DNA from 3 places in the Actimicrobium antarcticum genome. Region 3 is predicted to be linked to each of the others. Evidence: predicted binding sites of a transcription regulator. Region 3 holds the regulator's gene; each other region holds the start of a gene.
What was found. The regulator sigma-54, encoded in region 3, starts transcription at its own class of promoters, with help from an activator protein. The targets are predictions, from matches to a motif close to TGGCANGNAANCTGCTTT.
Positions count from the first base shown of each region.

Region 1: a site for sigma-54 is predicted at 2,579-2,596, ahead of ABD720_RS09040 (TorF family putative porin). Genes of this name have one in related genera too.
Region 2: a site for sigma-54 is predicted at 4,025-4,042, ahead of ABD720_RS01515 (CmpA/NrtA family ABC transporter substrate-binding protein). Genes of this name have one in related genera too.

Region 1 is NZ_BAAAZE010000008.1:261,662-267,532, forward strand. Features, by position in the region: gene ABD720_RS09025 (DMT family transporter) at 1-290, opposite strand, end outside; gene ABD720_RS09030 (YifB family Mg chelatase-like AAA ATPase) at 500-2,035, opposite strand; gene ABD720_RS09035 (accessory factor UbiK family protein) at 2,186-2,425, opposite strand; gene ABD720_RS09040 (TorF family putative porin) at 2,661-3,407, shown strand; gene ABD720_RS09045 (P-II family nitrogen regulator) at 3,420-3,758, shown strand; gene ABD720_RS09050 (ammonium transporter) at 3,769-5,331, shown strand; gene ABD720_RS09055 (hypothetical protein) at 5,370-5,510, shown strand; gene gshA (glutamate--cysteine ligase) at 5,564-5,871, shown strand, end outside.
Region 2 is NZ_BAAAZE010000002.1:37,619-43,489, forward strand. Features, by position in the region: gene ABD720_RS01490 (endonuclease/exonuclease/phosphatase family protein) at 1-188, opposite strand, end outside; gene ABD720_RS01495 (aminoacyl-tRNA deacylase) at 225-722, shown strand; gene plsY (glycerol-3-phosphate 1-O-acyltransferase PlsY) at 806-1,420, shown strand; gene ABD720_RS01505 (putative Na+/H+ antiporter) at 1,572-2,834, opposite strand; gene tsaD (tRNA (adenosine(37)-N6)-threonylcarbamoyltransferase complex transferase subunit TsaD) at 2,831-3,874, opposite strand; gene ABD720_RS01515 (CmpA/NrtA family ABC transporter substrate-binding protein) at 4,098-5,351, shown strand; gene ntrB (nitrate ABC transporter permease) at 5,363-5,871, shown strand, end outside.
Region 3 is NZ_BAAAZE010000014.1:89,239-95,109, forward strand. Features, by position in the region: gene lptC (LPS export ABC transporter periplasmic protein LptC) at 1-90, shown strand, start outside; gene lptA (lipopolysaccharide transport periplasmic protein LptA) at 136-690, shown strand; gene lptB (LPS export ABC transporter ATP-binding protein) at 699-1,442, shown strand; gene ABD720_RS17150 (RNA polymerase factor sigma-54) at 1,455-2,936, shown strand; gene hpf (ribosome hibernation-promoting factor, HPF/YfiA family) at 3,053-3,409, shown strand; gene ABD720_RS17160 (enoyl-CoA hydratase/isomerase family protein) at 3,527-4,630, shown strand; gene ABD720_RS17165 (deoxyguanosinetriphosphate triphosphohydrolase) at 4,662-5,813, opposite strand; gene aroKB (bifunctional shikimate kinase/3-dehydroquinate synthase AroKB) at 5,854-5,871, opposite strand, start outside.

The sequences.
Region 1 (5,871 bases), on a different contig from region 3:
AGCATTGCCGGCAACGGTGCGCCGGCCAGCTGGATCGCACTGGCCAGCGTGGCGTAGTAAATCAGGTTGCCGATCAGCGCCAGCCCGAACGCCATCCGCCAGTCGTCGCGGGACAACCGGCCGATACGGCGGCGGTCAAAGAGCGCCGGCACCAGTGCAATGAGTCCGAATGCGATGTAACGGCCAAGTGACAGCATCAGACCCGGGTAGTCCGGCAACAGCAGCGGCGCGATAAACACCAGCCCCCACAGCAACCCTGCGCCGAGAGCACAGGCAACGCCGATCAGCATGGACTGCCTGTCAGGTGATTGCGGCAGATGAGACGCGCCAACAGGGAGCCGGAGTCTGTGCTGACAGTGGCAAAGTGCATGGACTCGGACATGGGAAAATTTCGGCGAGAGACAAAAGCCCGCCACGATAGCAAACTTTCTGACACGCACCGTCAATCGTGCGCGCAGGCGCTAACGGTCCTTGCTGCTGCGTGGCGCGCGATGCCAGCTCACTGTTCGCGCAAACCGCGCCGATACTGGATCGCCTCTGCCACATGGCTTTGGGTAATCTGGTGGGAGGCGGCCAGGTCGGCGATAGTACGTGCCACTTTCAGCACCCGGTGGTAGGAGCGGGCCGACCAGTTCAGCCGTTGCATGGCGGTTTCCAGCAGCCTTGCGGCCGCTGCTTCGGGTTGGCAGTGGGCATCAATTTCCTGGGTCGACAGGACATTGTTGGACTTGCCGGCACGCTCCTGCTGGATCTCGAATGCGCGCGCGACCCGGTCTGCAATGGCCGACGAGGGTTCTCCCGCGGCAGGTTTTAACAGTTCGTCATGCGGCAGCGCGCCAACCTGCAATTGCATGTCGATCCGGTCGAGCAGCGGACCGGAAATACGATTCTGGTAACGCGCCACGATGTCGGGCGTGCAGCGGCATTTGCCTGACGGATGGCCGAGGTAGCCACACGGACAGGGATTCATCGCCGCAATGAGTTGAAAGCGGGCCGGAAAATCCGCCTGGCGCGCCGCCCTTGAAATCGTGATGCGACCCGATTCAAGCGGTTCGCGCAGCACTTCCAGCACCTTGCGATCGAACTCAGGTAGTTCATCCAGAAACAGCACGCCACGATGGGCCAGTGAAATTTCTCCCGGACGCGGCGTGCCACCGCCACCGACCAGCGCCACGCCGGACGCCGTGTGATGCGGCGCGCGAAACGGTCGCACCTTCCAGCGCGCCACCGTGAATCCGCTGGAGAGCGATTGCACCGCTGCGGATTCCAGCGCTTCGTCGTCCGTCATCGGCGGCAGGATGCCGGCGAATCGCGCTGCCAGCATGGATTTTCCGGTGCCTGGCGGACCGCTCATCAGCACGCTATGCGCGCCGGCGGCAGCCACCTCCAGCCCGCGCTTGACCTGCAACTGGCCTTTGACATCGATGAAATCCGGATACGCTGGCCGGATCGGTTGCGCCATGCAGCGGTGCCGCACCAGCCTTGCCAGGCCGTCGCCAGCCGCGAAGTGGGCGCATACCTGCAGCAGTGAATCGGCCGGATAAATCAGCGCATCCTTCATCAGCGCAGCTTCATCGGCATTGGCGCGCGGCAGTATAAAGCCGCGCTGGATGCCATCATTGTTGCCGCCGTTGTCGCTGTCACGGTGCATCGCAAAGGTCATGGCCAGCGCGCCGCGTATCGGCCGCAGTTCGCCTGACAGCGACAGCTCGCCGGCGAATTCATACTTGTGCAGTTCACCGGCCGGCATTTGTTCGGACGCCGCCAGTATGCCCAACGCGATCGGCAAATCGAACCGGCCGGACTCTTTGGGCAGGTCGGCCGGCGCGAGGTTGACGGTAATGCGCCGGGCCGGAAATTCAAAGCGCGCGTTTTGCAGGGCGGCGCGGACCCGGTCTTTGGACTCCTTGACTTCAGTATCCGGCAATCCGACGATCGTGAAATTCGGTAAACCATTCGCCAAATGGACTTCGACGGTGACTTCGGGTGCGTGCATGCCTGCGAGGGCGCGACTCTTTAGTACGGCGAGGCTCATGGTGGACGGTGCAATCTTGCTCTGAATGTAGTCGGATCGGGATGATCGCGAGCAAGTTTGCAGTGGTGAACCTGAATGGCTCTTGATTTGCGGCAGAACTTCTCCGGATAGCGCACGTTGCGTTATCCGGATCGTACGAGACAGTCGCGTTTATTTGGTCGACTGCGCTTCCATCGCTGCAACTTGCGCCTCCAGCACTTCCAGTCGTTCGCGGGTTTTGGCCAGCACCTGTGCCTGGATATCAAATTCTTCGCGGGTCACCAGATCGAGCTTGGAAAACCCCTGCGCCATCATCGCCTTGACGTTTTTTTCAATGTCCTTGGCTGGCGAGTTCTCGATCGCCTGACTGATTTTCTGTTGCATCTCGGTGAAAAAATTGGATTTGTCCATGATGTTCCTTTTTTTGTATGGTTAAGCACCGTTACAGTGCGTACTGAGGCGACGCGCTAGAACTTGGTGCGCCTCGATCACGTGGCAGGGAGCGAGCGGAATTGCAGGCGCCTGTTATTTGCCAAAAAGATACTTTTTAGTGTCGAACGTGGGTGGCACGAGTCCTGCTAATGTAGATCGAAACCTGACGTTACACCGTATTTTTTATCCATTAACTACCTACTGGGGAAATAAAATGAAAAGACTGATTCTCGCCACGGCCATCGCAGCCCTTTTTGTCGGTAACTTCGCGCACGCCGAAGACGCAAAGCCTGACAACGAACTCAGCTTCAATGCGGCGCTGTCGTCAGACTATCGCTTCCGCGGTATTTCGCAGTCCCGCCTCAAGCCAGCCGTTTCCGTCGGTGCCGATTTCGTCAACAACCCGACTGGCTTTTATGTGGGGACATGGGCTTCGTCAATCAAGTGGATCAAGGATACCGGTGGCGACGGCAGCGTCGAACTGGACATCTACGGCGGCAAGCGCGGTGAAATCGTACCGGGCGTGTCGTATGACGTCGGCATCCTGACCTACATCTATTCTGGCAACAAGCTGTCGTCGGTTCCCGGTTATGCCAATGCCAATACCACCGAAATTTATGGTCAGGTCGGCTATGGTCCTGCCTATCTGAAGTATTCCAGCGCAGTGACCGACACGTTCGGCAACGTTGACAGCAAAAACAGCGGCTATCTCGACCTGGGCGCCAACATTGATATCGCTGAAGGTACCGTGTTGAACCTGCATGTCGGCCATCAGAAGATCAAAAACGGCTCGTTCTACAGCTATACCGACTACAAGGTTGGCGTGACCAAGGATTTCGGATTTGCCAGCGGCAGCATCGCCCTGATCGGTACCGATGCCAATACCGGTGCCTATCCAACCCCATCGGGCAAAGACAACGGCAAAACCGCTCTGGTCGTCGCCATCAGCAAAACTTTCTAAGCGAGGCCAGTCATGAAACTGATTACTGCCATCATCAAACCGTTCAAGCTGGACGAAGTCCGTGAAGCCTTGTCCGCCATCGGCGTGCAGGGCATCACCGTGACCGAGGTCAAGGGCTTTGGACGCCAGAAAGGCCATACCGAGCTGTACCGGGGTGCCGAGTATGTGGTCGACTTTTTGCCGAAGACAAAAATCGAGGCGGCAGTTGATGATGCCATCGTCGATCGCGCCATCGAAGCCATTGAAACTGCAGCCCGCACCGGCAAAATCGGTGACGGCAAGATTTTCGTCTACGACCTGCAGCAAGTTGTGCGGATCCGTACCGGCGAAACCGGCAAAGAAGCTCTTTAAGGGTACGACCATGAAAAAACACTTTGCACGTTTCCTGGCTGCCGGCACCTTGCTGCTGGCAGTCGGCTTCGCACCGGCCGCCATGGCTGCCGATGAAGTCGTGGCCAAGCCGGATGCTGCCGTAGTCGTCGCTCCGGCGGCTGCACCTGCACCTGCCGCTGTCGCTCCTGCAGCAGCACCTGCCGCCGGCGAGCTGGCCGCACCAGCTGCAGCGGCACCGGCCGCACCAGCCGCAGCACCGGCACCCGTCCCGAACAAGGGCGATACCGCGTGGATGATGGTTGCTACCACCCTCGTGATCCTGATGACGATTCCCGGCCTGGCCTTGTTCTACGGCGGGCTGGTGCGTTCGAAGAACATGCTGTCGGTCCTGATGCAGGTATTCATGATCTTCGCCGTGATCATCGTTTTGTGGTGCATTTATGGCTACTCGCTGGCATTCACCGAGGGCAGCGCCTTCATCGGTAAATTCGATCGACTGTTCCTTAACGGTATCTTCAATCCAGCTACCGGTACCTTTGCGACAGCCGCTACCTTCACCAAGGGCGTCGTGATTCCCGAGTTCGTCTTCGTGGTGTTCCAGGCCACCTTTGCTGCGATCACCTGCGGCCTGATCATCGGTGCTTTCGCCGAGCGTGCCAAGTTCGCTGCGGTACTGATGTTCATCGTGCTGTGGTTCACGTTCTCGTACCTGCCGATCGCTCATATGGTCTGGTTCTGGCCTGGTCCGGACACCATCACCGACGCCGCATCGTTGGTCGAGCAATCCGCCAAGGCGGGCTGGTTGTGGCAAAAAGGCGCGCTCGACTTCGCTGGCGGCACCGTGGTGCATATCAACGCCGCTGTTGCTGGTCTGGTCGGTGCGTATGTGATCGGCAAGCGTGTCGGCTACGGTAAAGAATCGATGGCGCCACACTCGCTGACGATGACCATGATCGGTGCATCCCTGTTATGGGTGGGCTGGTTCGGTTTCAATGCCGGTTCGGCGCTCGAAGCGGGTGACATCGCTGCACTGGCGTTCGTCAACACGCTGCTGGCTACCGCTGCTGCCACCTCGTCATGGGTATTCGGCGAGTGGCTCACCAAAGGCAAGCCATCGATGCTGGGCGGTGCTTCCGGCGCCGTTGCCGGACTGGTCGCCATCACTCCTGCCTGCGGTTTCGTCGGTCCGATGGGCGCGCTGGCAATCGGCTTGCTCTCGGGTGTGATTTGCCTGTGGGGCGTCAGTGGCCTGAAGCGTTTGCTGGGTGCAGACGATTCGCTGGACGTGTTTGGCGTTCATGGCGTGGGCGGTATTCTCGGTGCGTTGCTGACGGGTGTGTTCGCTGCACCGTCGCTGGGTGGCCAGGGTATCTATGACTACGTTGCCAACAAGATATCGCCTGATTACTCGATCGCTGGTCAGGTCTGGATTCAGGCGCAGGCTGTGCTCACCACGGTGATCTGGTCCGCAGTGGTGTCCCTGATCGCCTACAAGTTGGTCGATCTGATCATCGGTATGCGGGTTGTGGAAGAAGAAGAGCGCGAAGGTCTGGATATTTCCAGCCACGGCGAGACGGCTTACCATTCCTGATCTGCAAAAATACATGCTGCCAGCCCTGTGCTGGCAGCATGTCTGAAAAAGCGCTTCCGTCCGAAGCGCTTTTTTTGTGCCGGGCTTTTAAAAATGAGGATCATCCCGATGTGAAATTGTCTGGCATTGTTGCCGGTCATTCCGCCATGCTGCAAGCCGGTATCGGGGTTAACCGTTAGAATCAGCCCCATCCTGCAAGCATTACTTCGCACAGCCCCCTCAAAGGTTTTAAATGGTTCCGCATCTTGTTACGGCCCTGAATGGCCCGCTTCTCGACCTCGAAAAGAAAATTCTCAACGCCACGCCCGCCATCGAACGCTGGTTCCGGCTCGAATGGCAAGAGCACACACCACCGTTTTATTGTTCCGTTGACTTGCGCAACGCCGGCTTCAAGCTGGCGCCAGTCGACACCAATCTGTACCCGGCCGGCTTCAACAACCTTGCACCAGAAATGCTGCCGCTGGCAGTGCAGGCCGCGATGGCTGCGATCGAAAAATACTGTCCGGACGCAAAAAACCTGTTGCTCATTCCCGAGACCAA
Region 2 (5,871 bases), on a different contig from region 3:
GCATCCTGCGAAAAGATTTCCTGGAAGCCGATCACGTCCGCATCGAGCCGGTCGATTTGTTGCGCCAGCCAGCTGATCTTCGCGTCGTATTGCGCAATCGACCACGGCTCCTGACCTGCGTAAAAGCGGCTTCCCGGCAACGCGAGATTGAATACATTGAAGGTCGCGAAGCGGAGTTCATGCGGCATAATCGGGCTCCCTGTGTTGAAGTGAGCGTAGCACGCATGGCAAAGAAAGATCACATCTCGGAAACCCCCGCCACGGCGCTGTTGCGCAAGCGCGGCGTGGCGTTTACCGAACATCCGTACACCTATGAAGAACATGGCGGCACCAGTGTCTCGGCGCGCGAACTCGGCGTCGACGAACATGCTGTCGTCAAGACACTGGTGATGCAGGACGATGCCGCCAGACCGCTGATCGTGCTGATGCATGGCGACTGCAAGGTCTCGACTAAAAACCTGGCGCGCCAGATCGTCTGCAAGTCGGTCGAGCCCTGCAAACCCGACGTGGCACAGCGCCATTCCGGCTATCAGGTGGGTGGCACCTCGCCCTTCGCCACCCGTAAATCGATGCCGGTCTATGTCGAGCAGGGTATTCTGGCTCTCGAAAAAATCTACATCAACGGCGGTCGTCGCGGTTACCTGATCGGCATTGCGCCAGCGGTGCTGACCGACGTGGTCGGTGCAATTGCCGTGACGTGCGCGCTGGAAGAGCACGGCTGATGCGCGTCATCGGCATTCTGCGTAGCCATGTGACGCAATGTCCTGGCCGCGCCCGTTTTACCTAATTCATTTCGGAATACCTCATGTCACCCTTCCTGCTCACTGTGCTATCCATCATCGCGGCCTATCTGGTCGGCTCGATTTCTTTCGCTGTCGTCGTCAGCAAACTGTTCGGCCTGTCCGACCCGCGCACCTACGGATCAAAAAATCCCGGCGCGACCAATGTCCTGCGCAGCGGTAACAAGGCCGCCGCGGTGCTGACCTTGCTTGGCGATGGTTTCAAGGGCTGGCTGGCGGTCTGGCTGGCGTACCGGTTCGGGCCGCAATACGGACTGGAAGAGGGCGCCATCGCACTGGTCGCGGTCGCGGTTTTTCTGGGACATTTGTGGCCGGTATTTTTCAGCTTCGTTGGTGGCAAGGGCGTCGCCACGGCGCTGGGCATCCTGTTGGGGATTAATCCGTGGCTGGGCCTGGGCACGCTGGTGACCTGGCTGGCGGTGGTATTTGCGTTCCGCTATTCGTCACTGGCAGCGCTGGTGGCGAGCATCTTTGCGCCGTTCTATTACGGCTTGTTGTTCGGGGTGGATGCGATGCTGCTGGCGGTGCTGGTGATGAGCGCGTTGCTGGTGTATCGGCATCGGGCGAATATTGCGAATTTGCTGAGCGGGAAGGAAGGGCGGCTGGGCGCGAAGAAGTGAGGGCCAGAGGTCAGCAAGGATGCCTGCGTTCACTGCCAGCAGCATGAGGTGCGCGCCAGCTTGCGCCGGGTTTGGCTGTGAAGCCTGACCTGCAGGAACGCTGGTCCACGAACCAGCTGCCGCATACCCCCAGCATCGGCCCACCCCAAGCTCACAACACCATAAAACACAGCCCCGCCACCATCGTCGGCACCAGCGCCGACAAAAACAGCTGCAGCGGATTGATCGACTGCTCGTCAAAGCTATCCTGCAAAATCGAAAACGCGGCCGGATTCGGCGCGTTGGCGATCACGGTCAGTCCACCGCCGGTGATCGCACCGGCAACCAGCGCGTATTTGGCCGTATCGCTCATGCCATCGACCAGCGAGCCCAGATACGTCAGCGCTGCATTGTCGGTAATGGCTGTCAGCCCCACCGCACCAAAAAACAGAACGGTGGCATCCAGCCCGGCCAGGATCGGTTGCAGCCACCAGGTTTGTTGTTTGCCCAGCACCACCAGGCCTGCCAGGAAAAATCCGACCAGCAATCCTTCACGCAGCATCAGCGTGTCCTGGTGCTTTTCAAAGGCTTCCGTGAAGCCCAGAAAAAACAGGAACAGCCCCAGAAAAGCCACCGGATGGTGACTGGTCAACACGACCCCGGCCAGAAACAGCACGTGCACCAGAATCATGGCGACCGGCATCGGTGCGCTGACCGGTGCGACCACCGGTACTGGCAGCGCGGCGAGTTCCTTGCGAAACAGCAGTGCCACGCCGATGGCATTGAACACCACCGCGATGGCGGCTTTCCAGCCGAACATGCTGCTCATGAAGGCCAGATCCCAGCCCCAGGCATCGGCCACCATCAGGACCGGCGGTGCGGCGTAGGGCGTGAGGACGCCGCCTATCGAGACATTCACCAGCAGCACTGCCAGCGTCCCGTACATGAACCTGGCGGACATGCCCCGGATGTAGTAACGCTCGCGCAGCATCAGTGCGGCCAGCGTCATGGCGGCCGGTTCGGTAATGAACGAGCCGAGCAGTGGAATCAGTGCCAGGGTCAGCACATAACAGGCAAACGACGCCGGCAACGGCAGCCAGCGCGTCAGGGATTCGACCAGGCCTTGTGTCAGCACCAGGATAGGCCGGGTGCCGGCAATAACCAGGATGACGAAGACGAACAGCGGCTCGGTAAAGTTCTGTTCTTCGATGTAGGTGATGGCATCGGTCGGTCCGGCCAGTCCGGCGATGCACAACACCAGCACCATCGCCCACAGGCCGAACACCACCTCGACCTCGCCGAGTAAATGCCAGACTCCGGCAAAACGCGGTTGCGTATGCGCGAGATGCTGGAACCATTTGGTCGAAAAAGTGTGCAATACCGCAATGCCGAACAGCGCGGTACCGATCAGCTGGATCAGAGTGGGTGCAGTCATGCGGCGCTTTCATTGGGTGCGGTCAGTTCGCTCAGCGGCCAGCGTGGCCGGACATTGAACGCATAATCGTGCGTGGCCAGACGCGGGTCCTGCTTCAGACGCAAGCCACCGGCAAACGCGATCATCGCGCCGTTGTCGGTACAGAATTCCAGTTCGGGGTAATAGACCCGGAAGTGTTTTTTGACGGCAGCGGCATTGAGCGCATCCCGCAGTTGCCGGTTGGCGCCAACCCCGCCGGCCACCACCAGACGCTTCAGGCCGGTGTGCTTGAGCGCACTGAGCGACTTCGCGACCAGTACGTCCACCATCGCATCGACAAAACCGCGTGCGATGTTGGCCTTGTCCTGCTCGCAAACATTGCCGGGGTGATTCTTGACGACGGTGAGCACCGCAGTCTTGAGTCCTGAAAAACTGAAATTGAAATCCTTCGAATGCAGCATCGGCCGCGGCAGCTTGTAGGCCAATGGATCACCGAACTCGGCCATGCGTGAAATTGCCGGCCCCCCTGGATAGCCGAGTCCGAGCAATTTGGCCGACTTGTCGAAGGCTTCGCCGGCGGCGTCGTCGAGAGTTTCGCCGAGCAAGGTATAGCGCCCGACGCCATCGACCCGCATCAGCTGGGTATGGCCGCCCGAGACCAGTAGCGCAATGAACGGAAACGCCGGCGGGTCGCTGGCCAGTAGCGGTGACAGCAGATGCCCTTCGAGATGGTGGATGCCGAGAACGGGCTTGCCCAGCGCCAGCCCGAGACCGCAGGCCACCGAGGCACCCACCAGCAGCGCACCGGCCAGGCCCGGACCCTGTGTATAGGCGATCGCATCGATCCGGTCGCGCGTGAGGGCGGCGTCGTCCAGCACTTGCTGCAGCAGCGGAATGGCGCGCCGGATATGGTCGCGCGACGCCAGTTCGGGTACCACGCCGCCGTACTGTTCATGCATGGCGACCTGGGAATACAGGGCGTGCGACAACAGGCCGGCGGACGTGTCGTACAACGCCAGCCCGGTTTCGTCGCAGGAGGATTCAACGCCAAGAACGATCATGATGAAAATTGGGGGGAGGTTTTTAAGAAACGACATTGTAAGGGATAGACCCGTGGCAATCGTGCGAGCCCCCGGTTGGTGCGCCGCACAATCGTGATGCGTCCGTGGGCTGTTTCAGCGCAGATCCGATCGAAAAATGTCCATTTTGGCTGGCATACCAATTGCAATACGTCAGTGAGGCCAGCAATGGCGATGTCTTTCTTTGTTATTCCCCGAGGATTCCATGACCAGTAAACAAGCCCCGACTCCAAGCCTGACACGCCGCACCGTACTCAAGGCCAGCGCTGCTGCCGGCATTGGCGCTTTCGGCGGACTCGCCACCCGGGGCGTCTGGGCCGCCGGTTCCGACAAGCCCGAAAAAGAGGAAGTCCGGGTCGGCTTCATTCCGCTGACTGATTGCGCCTCGGTGGTCATGGCATCGGTCCTCGGCTTCGACAAAAAATACGGCATCAAGATCGTGCCCACCAAGGAATCCTCGTGGGCCGGCGTGCGCGACAAGCTGGTCAACGGCGAACTCGATGCCGCGCATGTCCTGTATGGCCTGATCTACGGCGTGCATCAGGGTGTCAGTGGCGCCAAGAAAGACATGGCTGTCCTGATGACCATCAACCAGAACGGCCAGGCCATCACGCTGTCAAAAAAACTGGCAGACAAGGGCGCCGTGGACGGTCCATCGCTGGCCAAACTGATGGCGACCGACAAGCGCGAATACACCTTTGCGCAAACCTTCCCGACCGGCACGCACGCGATGTGGCTGTACTACTGGATGGCCGCCAACGGCATCAACCCGATGAAAGACGCCAAGGTCATCACCGTGCCGCCACCGCAAATGGTCGCCAACATGCGCGTCGGAAACATGGATGGCTTTTGCGTCGGCGAGCCCTGGGGCCATCGCGCCATCGTCGACGGCATCGGCATCACCGTAGCGACCACCCAGGACATCTGGAAAGACCATCCCGAAAAGGTACTCGGCACCACCGCCGAATGGGTCAGGAAATATCCCAACACTGCCCGTGCGCTGACTGCCGCCGTGCTGGAAGCCAGCCGCTGGATCGATGCATCGCTGTCGAACAAGAACAAGATGGCCGAAACCATCGCCGACAAGTCGTATGTCAATACCTCGGTCGACGTGATCAACCAGCGCATTCTCGGCCGCTACCAGAATGGCCTGGGCAAGTCCTGGGATGATCCGAATTTCATGAAGTTCTTCGGTGATGGTGCGGTCAATTTTCCGTACCTGTCGGACGGCATGTGGTTCCTGACCCAGCATAAGCGCTGGGGCCTGTCGAAAACCGAACCGGACTACCTCGCTGTCGCCAAAGCCATCAACCACATCGATGTCTATAAAGACGCCGCTGCCATGGCCAAGGTCAGCGTGCCGAAAGATCCCATGCGCAGCAGCAAGCTCATGGATGGCACGGTCTGGGATGGCAAAAACCCGCAAGCCTACGCAGCTTCATTCAAGATCAACGCCTGAGGACAATCACCATGAGTGCCGTCATCGACACCCGGAGTCACGCGGCGCTACCGTCGCCGCATCCCGCCACCACGTCCACCGACCATGCTCCAGACGTCTCGGCCGAAAGCAAACGCCGACGTGCCGTTGGTGCCGACGTGGTGCGCAGCCCGTTGCGCAAATCCCCATTGCGGCCCTACGTGATGGCGTTATTGCCACCGCTCGTGGGAATGGCGCTGCTGATCCTGCTGTGGCAAATCATCTCGACTCGTACCAGCGGGTTTCCGTCGCCGCTGACGACGCTGCAGGAAGCGATCCGGCTGTTTTCAGATCCGTTCTATCGCAAGGGGCCGAACGACCAGGGTATCGGCTGGAACATTCTTGCCTCGCTGCAGCGTGTGGCGGTCGGTTTCGGTCTGGCTGCACTGGTGGGCATACCGCTCGGGTTTGCCATTGGCCGCTTCAAGTTCATGGCCGGCATGTTTGGTCCGATCATCAGCCTCCTGAAACCGGTCTCGCCGCTGGCCTGGCTGCCGATTGG
Region 3 (5,871 bases):
GGCACGGGAATGGTCGCCAATAATGCGACCCGACAGCTCGACTTGTCGCACCGCGTGCACGGGGTATTTCCACCCTCGGCTGCGCGCTGATTTCGTCGCTGCGCTTTCCTTAGAATGATTCAAACAGGACCCTCCATGAAATCGCTTTTTCCCCTCGTTATGCTCATGCTCAATATCGCCATCGTGCCGATCGTGCATGCTGAGAAGGCAGACTCCGGCAAACCCACCGTGGTCGACGCCGATCAGATGGCGTACGACGATGTCAAGCAAATCAATACCTTCACTGGCGCAGTGATTGTCACGCGCGGGACATTGCTGATGAAAGCCGCACGCGTCGTCGTCACCCAGGACGCTGCCGGTTACCAGTTCGCCACGCTGTACGCTGCGCCCGGCAGCCTGGCCAGTTTCCGCCAAAAACGCGATGGCGGACCCGACCTGTGGATCGAAGGTGAAGCCGAACGGATCGAATACGATGGCAAGACCGAGCTGGTCAAACTTTTTTCAAAGGCAAAGATGCGTCGACTCGACGGCACCAAGCCGACCGATGAAGTCGAAGGCGAATTCATTTCGTATGACAGCCGCAGCGAATTTTTTTCGGTCAACAACACTGCGACTGGCCCCGACAGCAAGGCCGGCGCGGGTCGCATCAAGGCCGTGATCCAGCCACGTACGCCGGGTGCCGCCAAATGACGGCCGAGATGACTGCCAGCAAACTGATCGTCAGCGGTCTGAAGAAAAGTTACGGCGTACGGCAGGTCGTCAGCGATGTCGCGCTGGAGGTAGGCAGCGGCGAAGTGGTCGGCCTGCTCGGCCCGAATGGTGCCGGCAAGACCACCTCCTTTTACATGATCGTTGGCCTGGTCCCATCGGACGCTGGCGAGATCCGGCTGGACGGCGTCGACATTTCGCGCCTGCCCATCCACCAGCGGGCGATGCTGGGTCTGTCGTACCTGCCGCAGGAAGCGTCGGTGTTTCGCAAGCTGAGCGTCGAGGACAATATTCGCGCGGTACTCGAATTACAGCGCGAGGCAGGCAAACCACTGAGCCGGCAAGTCATCGATCAGCGCCTTGACACCTTGCTGCAGGATCTGCAAATCGACAAGCTGCGTGACAACCAGGCTCTGTCCCTGTCCGGCGGTGAACGACGTCGCGTCGAAATTGCGCGTGCGCTGGCGACCAATCCGCGCTTCGTGCTGCTGGACGAACCGTTCGCCGGCGTCGACCCGATTGCCGTGATCGAAATCCAGCGCATCGTGCGGTTCCTGAAAGAACGCGGCATCGGCGTCCTGATCACCGACCACAACGTGCGCGAAACGCTGGGCATCTGTGACCGCGCCTACATCATCAACCAGGGTGCTGTCCTGGCCAGCGGACGCCCGGATGACATCATCGCCAACGAGTCGGTACGCCGGGTGTATCTCGGCGAACACTTCCGGATGTAGGCCCGGACCACGATGAAACAATCCCTCCAGCTCCGCACCTCACAGCATCTTGCGCTGACACCGCAACTGCAACAATCGATACGGCTATTGCAGTTATCCACGCTGGAACTGCATCAGGAACTGGAGCAGATGCTGACCGACAATCCGCTACTGGAACGGCTCGACGATCCGCTGGATCATTCGGTACGCCTGCTCGCCGATGGTGCCATCGGCGCCGACGGCATTCGCCAGCAAGGTGCCAGCGAGGATGCCAATGCCGCCCCTCCCAGCAGCGACGGCGAAGCGCCTGCCGAGGTCAGCAACGAGGCACCGGAAGGCGCCGCCAGCAGCGAATCGGACTGGACCTTCGACGACGTTGCGCGCACCTCCAAAGCGCCGGAAGACGACGATGCGCGACCCCAGCTGGAAGCCCATGAACTGACGCTGCGCGATCATTTGCTGGAGCAGATGCGGGTCACCGTACGCAATCCGCGCGACCGGGCACTGGTCGAACTGATGATCGATGCACTCAACGACAACGGCTATCTGGAAGACACGCTGGAGGCGATCCACGAGCGCTTGCCGGCCGAACTGGCGATCGACGCCGACGAGCTGACGATCGCCCTGAAACTGCTGCAGAGCTTCGATCCTGCCGGCGTCGGCGCACGCAATGCCGCCGAATGCCTGGCACTGCAGATCCGGCGTTTTCCCGGCATTGCCATGGTGACCCGGCGCATGGCGCTGGACATCGTCGAACACTATCTGACGCTGTTTGCGCAGCGTGATTTCAGCAAGCTCAAGAAGGCGCTGGACTGTGACGATGAAGACCTGCGCGAAGCACAATGCGTGATCCGGCAATGCAATCCGCACCCCGGCGCGATCTTTGGCAGCGGCACCTCGGACTACGTGGTGCCGGATGTCATCGTCAAGCATACCCGCGCCGGCTGGCAGGTCATGCTCAACCACGACGTGATGCCGCGCCTGCGCGTCAACGCCCTGTACGCGAACATCCTGAAGCAGAATAAAGGCGATGGTTCACTGACATCGCAGCTGCAGGAAGCGAAGTGGCTGATCAAGAATATGCGTCAGCGTTTCGATACGATCCTGCGCGTGGCACAGGCAATTGTTGAACGCCAAAGGAACTTTTTCTCGCATGGTGCGGTCGCCATGCGCCCTCTTGTCTTGCGCGAAATTGCTGATACACTGGGTTTACACGAGAGCACCATCTCCCGTGTGACAACCCAGAAATACATGCTGACCCCGCATGGCATGTTCGAGTTAAAGTACTTTTTTGGCAGCCATGTCGCCACTGAAGCCGGGGGCGAAGCGTCCTCAACGGCGATACGGGCACTCATCAAACAATTGATAGGAGCTGAAGACCCGAAGATTCCATTTTCTGACAGCAAAATCGCAGACATGCTGGGAGAACAGGGTATGGTGGTGGCACGACGCACCGTCGCAAAATATCGAGAAGCCCTGAAAATCCCATCCGTCAACCTGCGCAAGGCACTGTAATTTTCTTCCAAGTTTTTCCGTAGTTTCATTTGTCATGTTTTACCTGTCGTTGTGTTCGACAGTGCCCATCCGGGTACAAAACGAACCTCCAGCGGCACTATTCAAAGGAGCGCCGTATGAATCTCACAATCAGTGGACATCATCTCGAAGTGACCCCTGCCATCCGTGAATATGTGCAAAGCAAGTTGGAACGCATCAAACGTCATTTCGATCACGTCATTGATATCGCTGTCATCCTGACTGTAGATAAACTCCCCGAAAAAGAAAAACGGCAACGAGCAGAAATCAACCTGCACGTGCGCGGCAAGGACCTGCATGCAGAAAGCATTGCCGAGGACCTGTACGCCGCCATTGATGCGCTGATCGACAAGCTCGATCGCCAGGTCATCAAGTACAAAACCAAACTGCAGGACCATCAGCACGACGCCATCAAACACATCCCTGAACCGGTTGTCGAGATATCCTCCTCCTGACTGATCTGCTGCCGGACAAACCGGCATGAACGAACCTGGGGCGCATTGATTGCGCCCTTTTTAATCGCCTGCAATTGACTTGCCTGCAATTTAATGTAATCCGATGGACTCCAGAACATGACCGCACTCATCCAGACCCAAGTAACCAACGCTATCGGCAACATCACGCTTGACCGGCCCAAAGCCCTCAATTCTTTGTCGCTTGCAATGGTGCGCGAACTGACCGGGATCGTGCTGGGCTGGCGCGACGCGGCGACGGTGCGTGCGGTGGTCATTACCGGCAGTACCGGAAAAGCATTTTGTGCCGGTGGCGATATCCGGTTTTTTTACGAGGCTGGCCTGTCGACACCCCAAGGCGGCAGCGCGGCGCTGGACGATTTTTTTAGCGAAGAATATGCCCTCAACCATCTGATCCATTTTTTCCCGAAACCGTGGATCGCCGTGATGGACGGGATCGTCATGGGCGGCGGCATGGGGCTGGCGCAGAGCGGCGTACAGAACCGTCTGCGTATCGTCACCGAGCGGACCAGAATGGCCATGCCCGAAGTCAATATCGGTTTGTTTCCGGATGTCGGCGGGAGTTATTTTCTGTCACGTTCGGCAGACCAGCTGGGGACGTATCTGGGTGTCACCGGCGAGATGATCGGTGCCGCCGACGCGCTGTATGCGGGCTTGGCGGATGTCTTTATTCCGAGCAGCGAACTGCCGGCTTTACGCACCCTGCTGGAACACGACAACAGCGCCGATGTACGCCACGCCATCCGCGAATTTGCCAGCGCCTTCAGGGATCAGTGCGACCCCGCCGGCAGCACGCTGGCACGTCATCACGCCGCCATCCGGCAGCACTTCAGTCTGCCGTCGGTACCGGACATCGTCGCCTCGCTGTCGCAGGACGACAGCGACTTCGCGCAGACCACGCTGGCACTGATGCAAAAACGCTCGCCGCTGATGATGAGCGTCACGCTGCGTCAGGTGCGTCTGGGTGCCACGCTGGATCTGGCGGGATGTCTGCGCATGGAACGCACGATGGTACGGCGCGCGTTCGAGCGCGGCGAAGTGCTGGAAGGAATACGTGCGGTCGTGATCGACAAGGACAACCAGCCGCAATGGCAACCGGCGACGCTGGCCGAGGTGACCACCGAGATGGTCGACGCGTTCTTTGTTCCGGCCTGGCCGGCTCAGGCGCATCCGTTGCGCGATCTGGTGAGTTCGGTAGCATAGGCCGGCCAGTTGGCTGACTGACGTCACATGCTCAGACTTCATCCACCATGAAAATGCGCCGGTGTTCACGAATCGCATAGCGGTCCGTCATCCCGGCGATGTAGTCCGCCACCTTGCGCACCTGCGCTGCATCATCACCCTTCTGCGACTGGTAATCAGGCGGCAGCAGGCTGGGCTCGCCAATGAAGACGTTGAAGAGGTCGGTGATAGTGCGGCGGGCCTTGCTGGTCATCCGGTTGACCAGATAATGTCGATACAGATTCTCTCGCAGGAACTGTTTGAGCAGTGTGGCCTGATGCTGCATCGCCGGTGAGAAGGTAATCAGCGGCGGTGCATTGCGCACGTCATCGAGGCTGCGCAGGTCGGCCTGCCTGATGCGCTCTTGTGATGCGGCGATCAGGTCGACAATCAGCGCATTGATCATCCGCCGGATGGTCTCGCTAATCGCGCGACGACCGCTGATGCCGGGATAAATTACCTCCACATCATGCCGGTGCTGCGCATACAGATCCACCTCGTCGAGCTGGGCGACGCTCAACAATCCCGAGCGCAAACCGTCATCAATATCGTGATTGTTATACGCAATCTCGTCGGCCAGATTGGCCAGCTGGGCTTCCAGTGTCGGCTGCTTTTTGTCGAGGAAGCGCTGGCCTATCGCGCCCAGCGTGCGGGCATTGGTCGGCGAACAGTGCTTGAGGATGCCTTCCCGGGTTTCGAACATCAGGTTCAGGCCGTCGAAGGCGCCGTAGCGCTCTTCCAGCACGTCGACCACACGCAGGCTCTGGAGATTGTGTTCGAAGCCGCCGTGGTCTGCCATGCAGGCGTTGAGTGCATCCTGACCGGCATGACCGAATGGCGTGTGGCCCAGATCATGAGCCAGCGAGATGGCTTCGATCAGGTCTTCGTTGAGCTGCAGATTGCGCGCAATCGAACGGGCGATCTGCGCCACTTCGATGCTGTGCGTGAGCCGGGTGCGGAACAGGTCGCCTTCATGATTGACGAAGACCTGGGTCTTGTATTCCAGTCGGCGAAACGCCGCGCAATGAATGATGCGGTCGCGGTCGCGCTGGAATTCCGAACGCGATGCCGGCGCGGGTTCGGCAAACTGTCGCCCCGGCGACGTCGCAGATTGGGCGGCATAGGGTGCCAGCTTGGTGTCAGCAGCAGTGTCACGATGAATCATTGAGTGCCTTTTCAATCCCGGGGCCTGAACTGTATCCCGTTCAGGCAGTATGCACGCA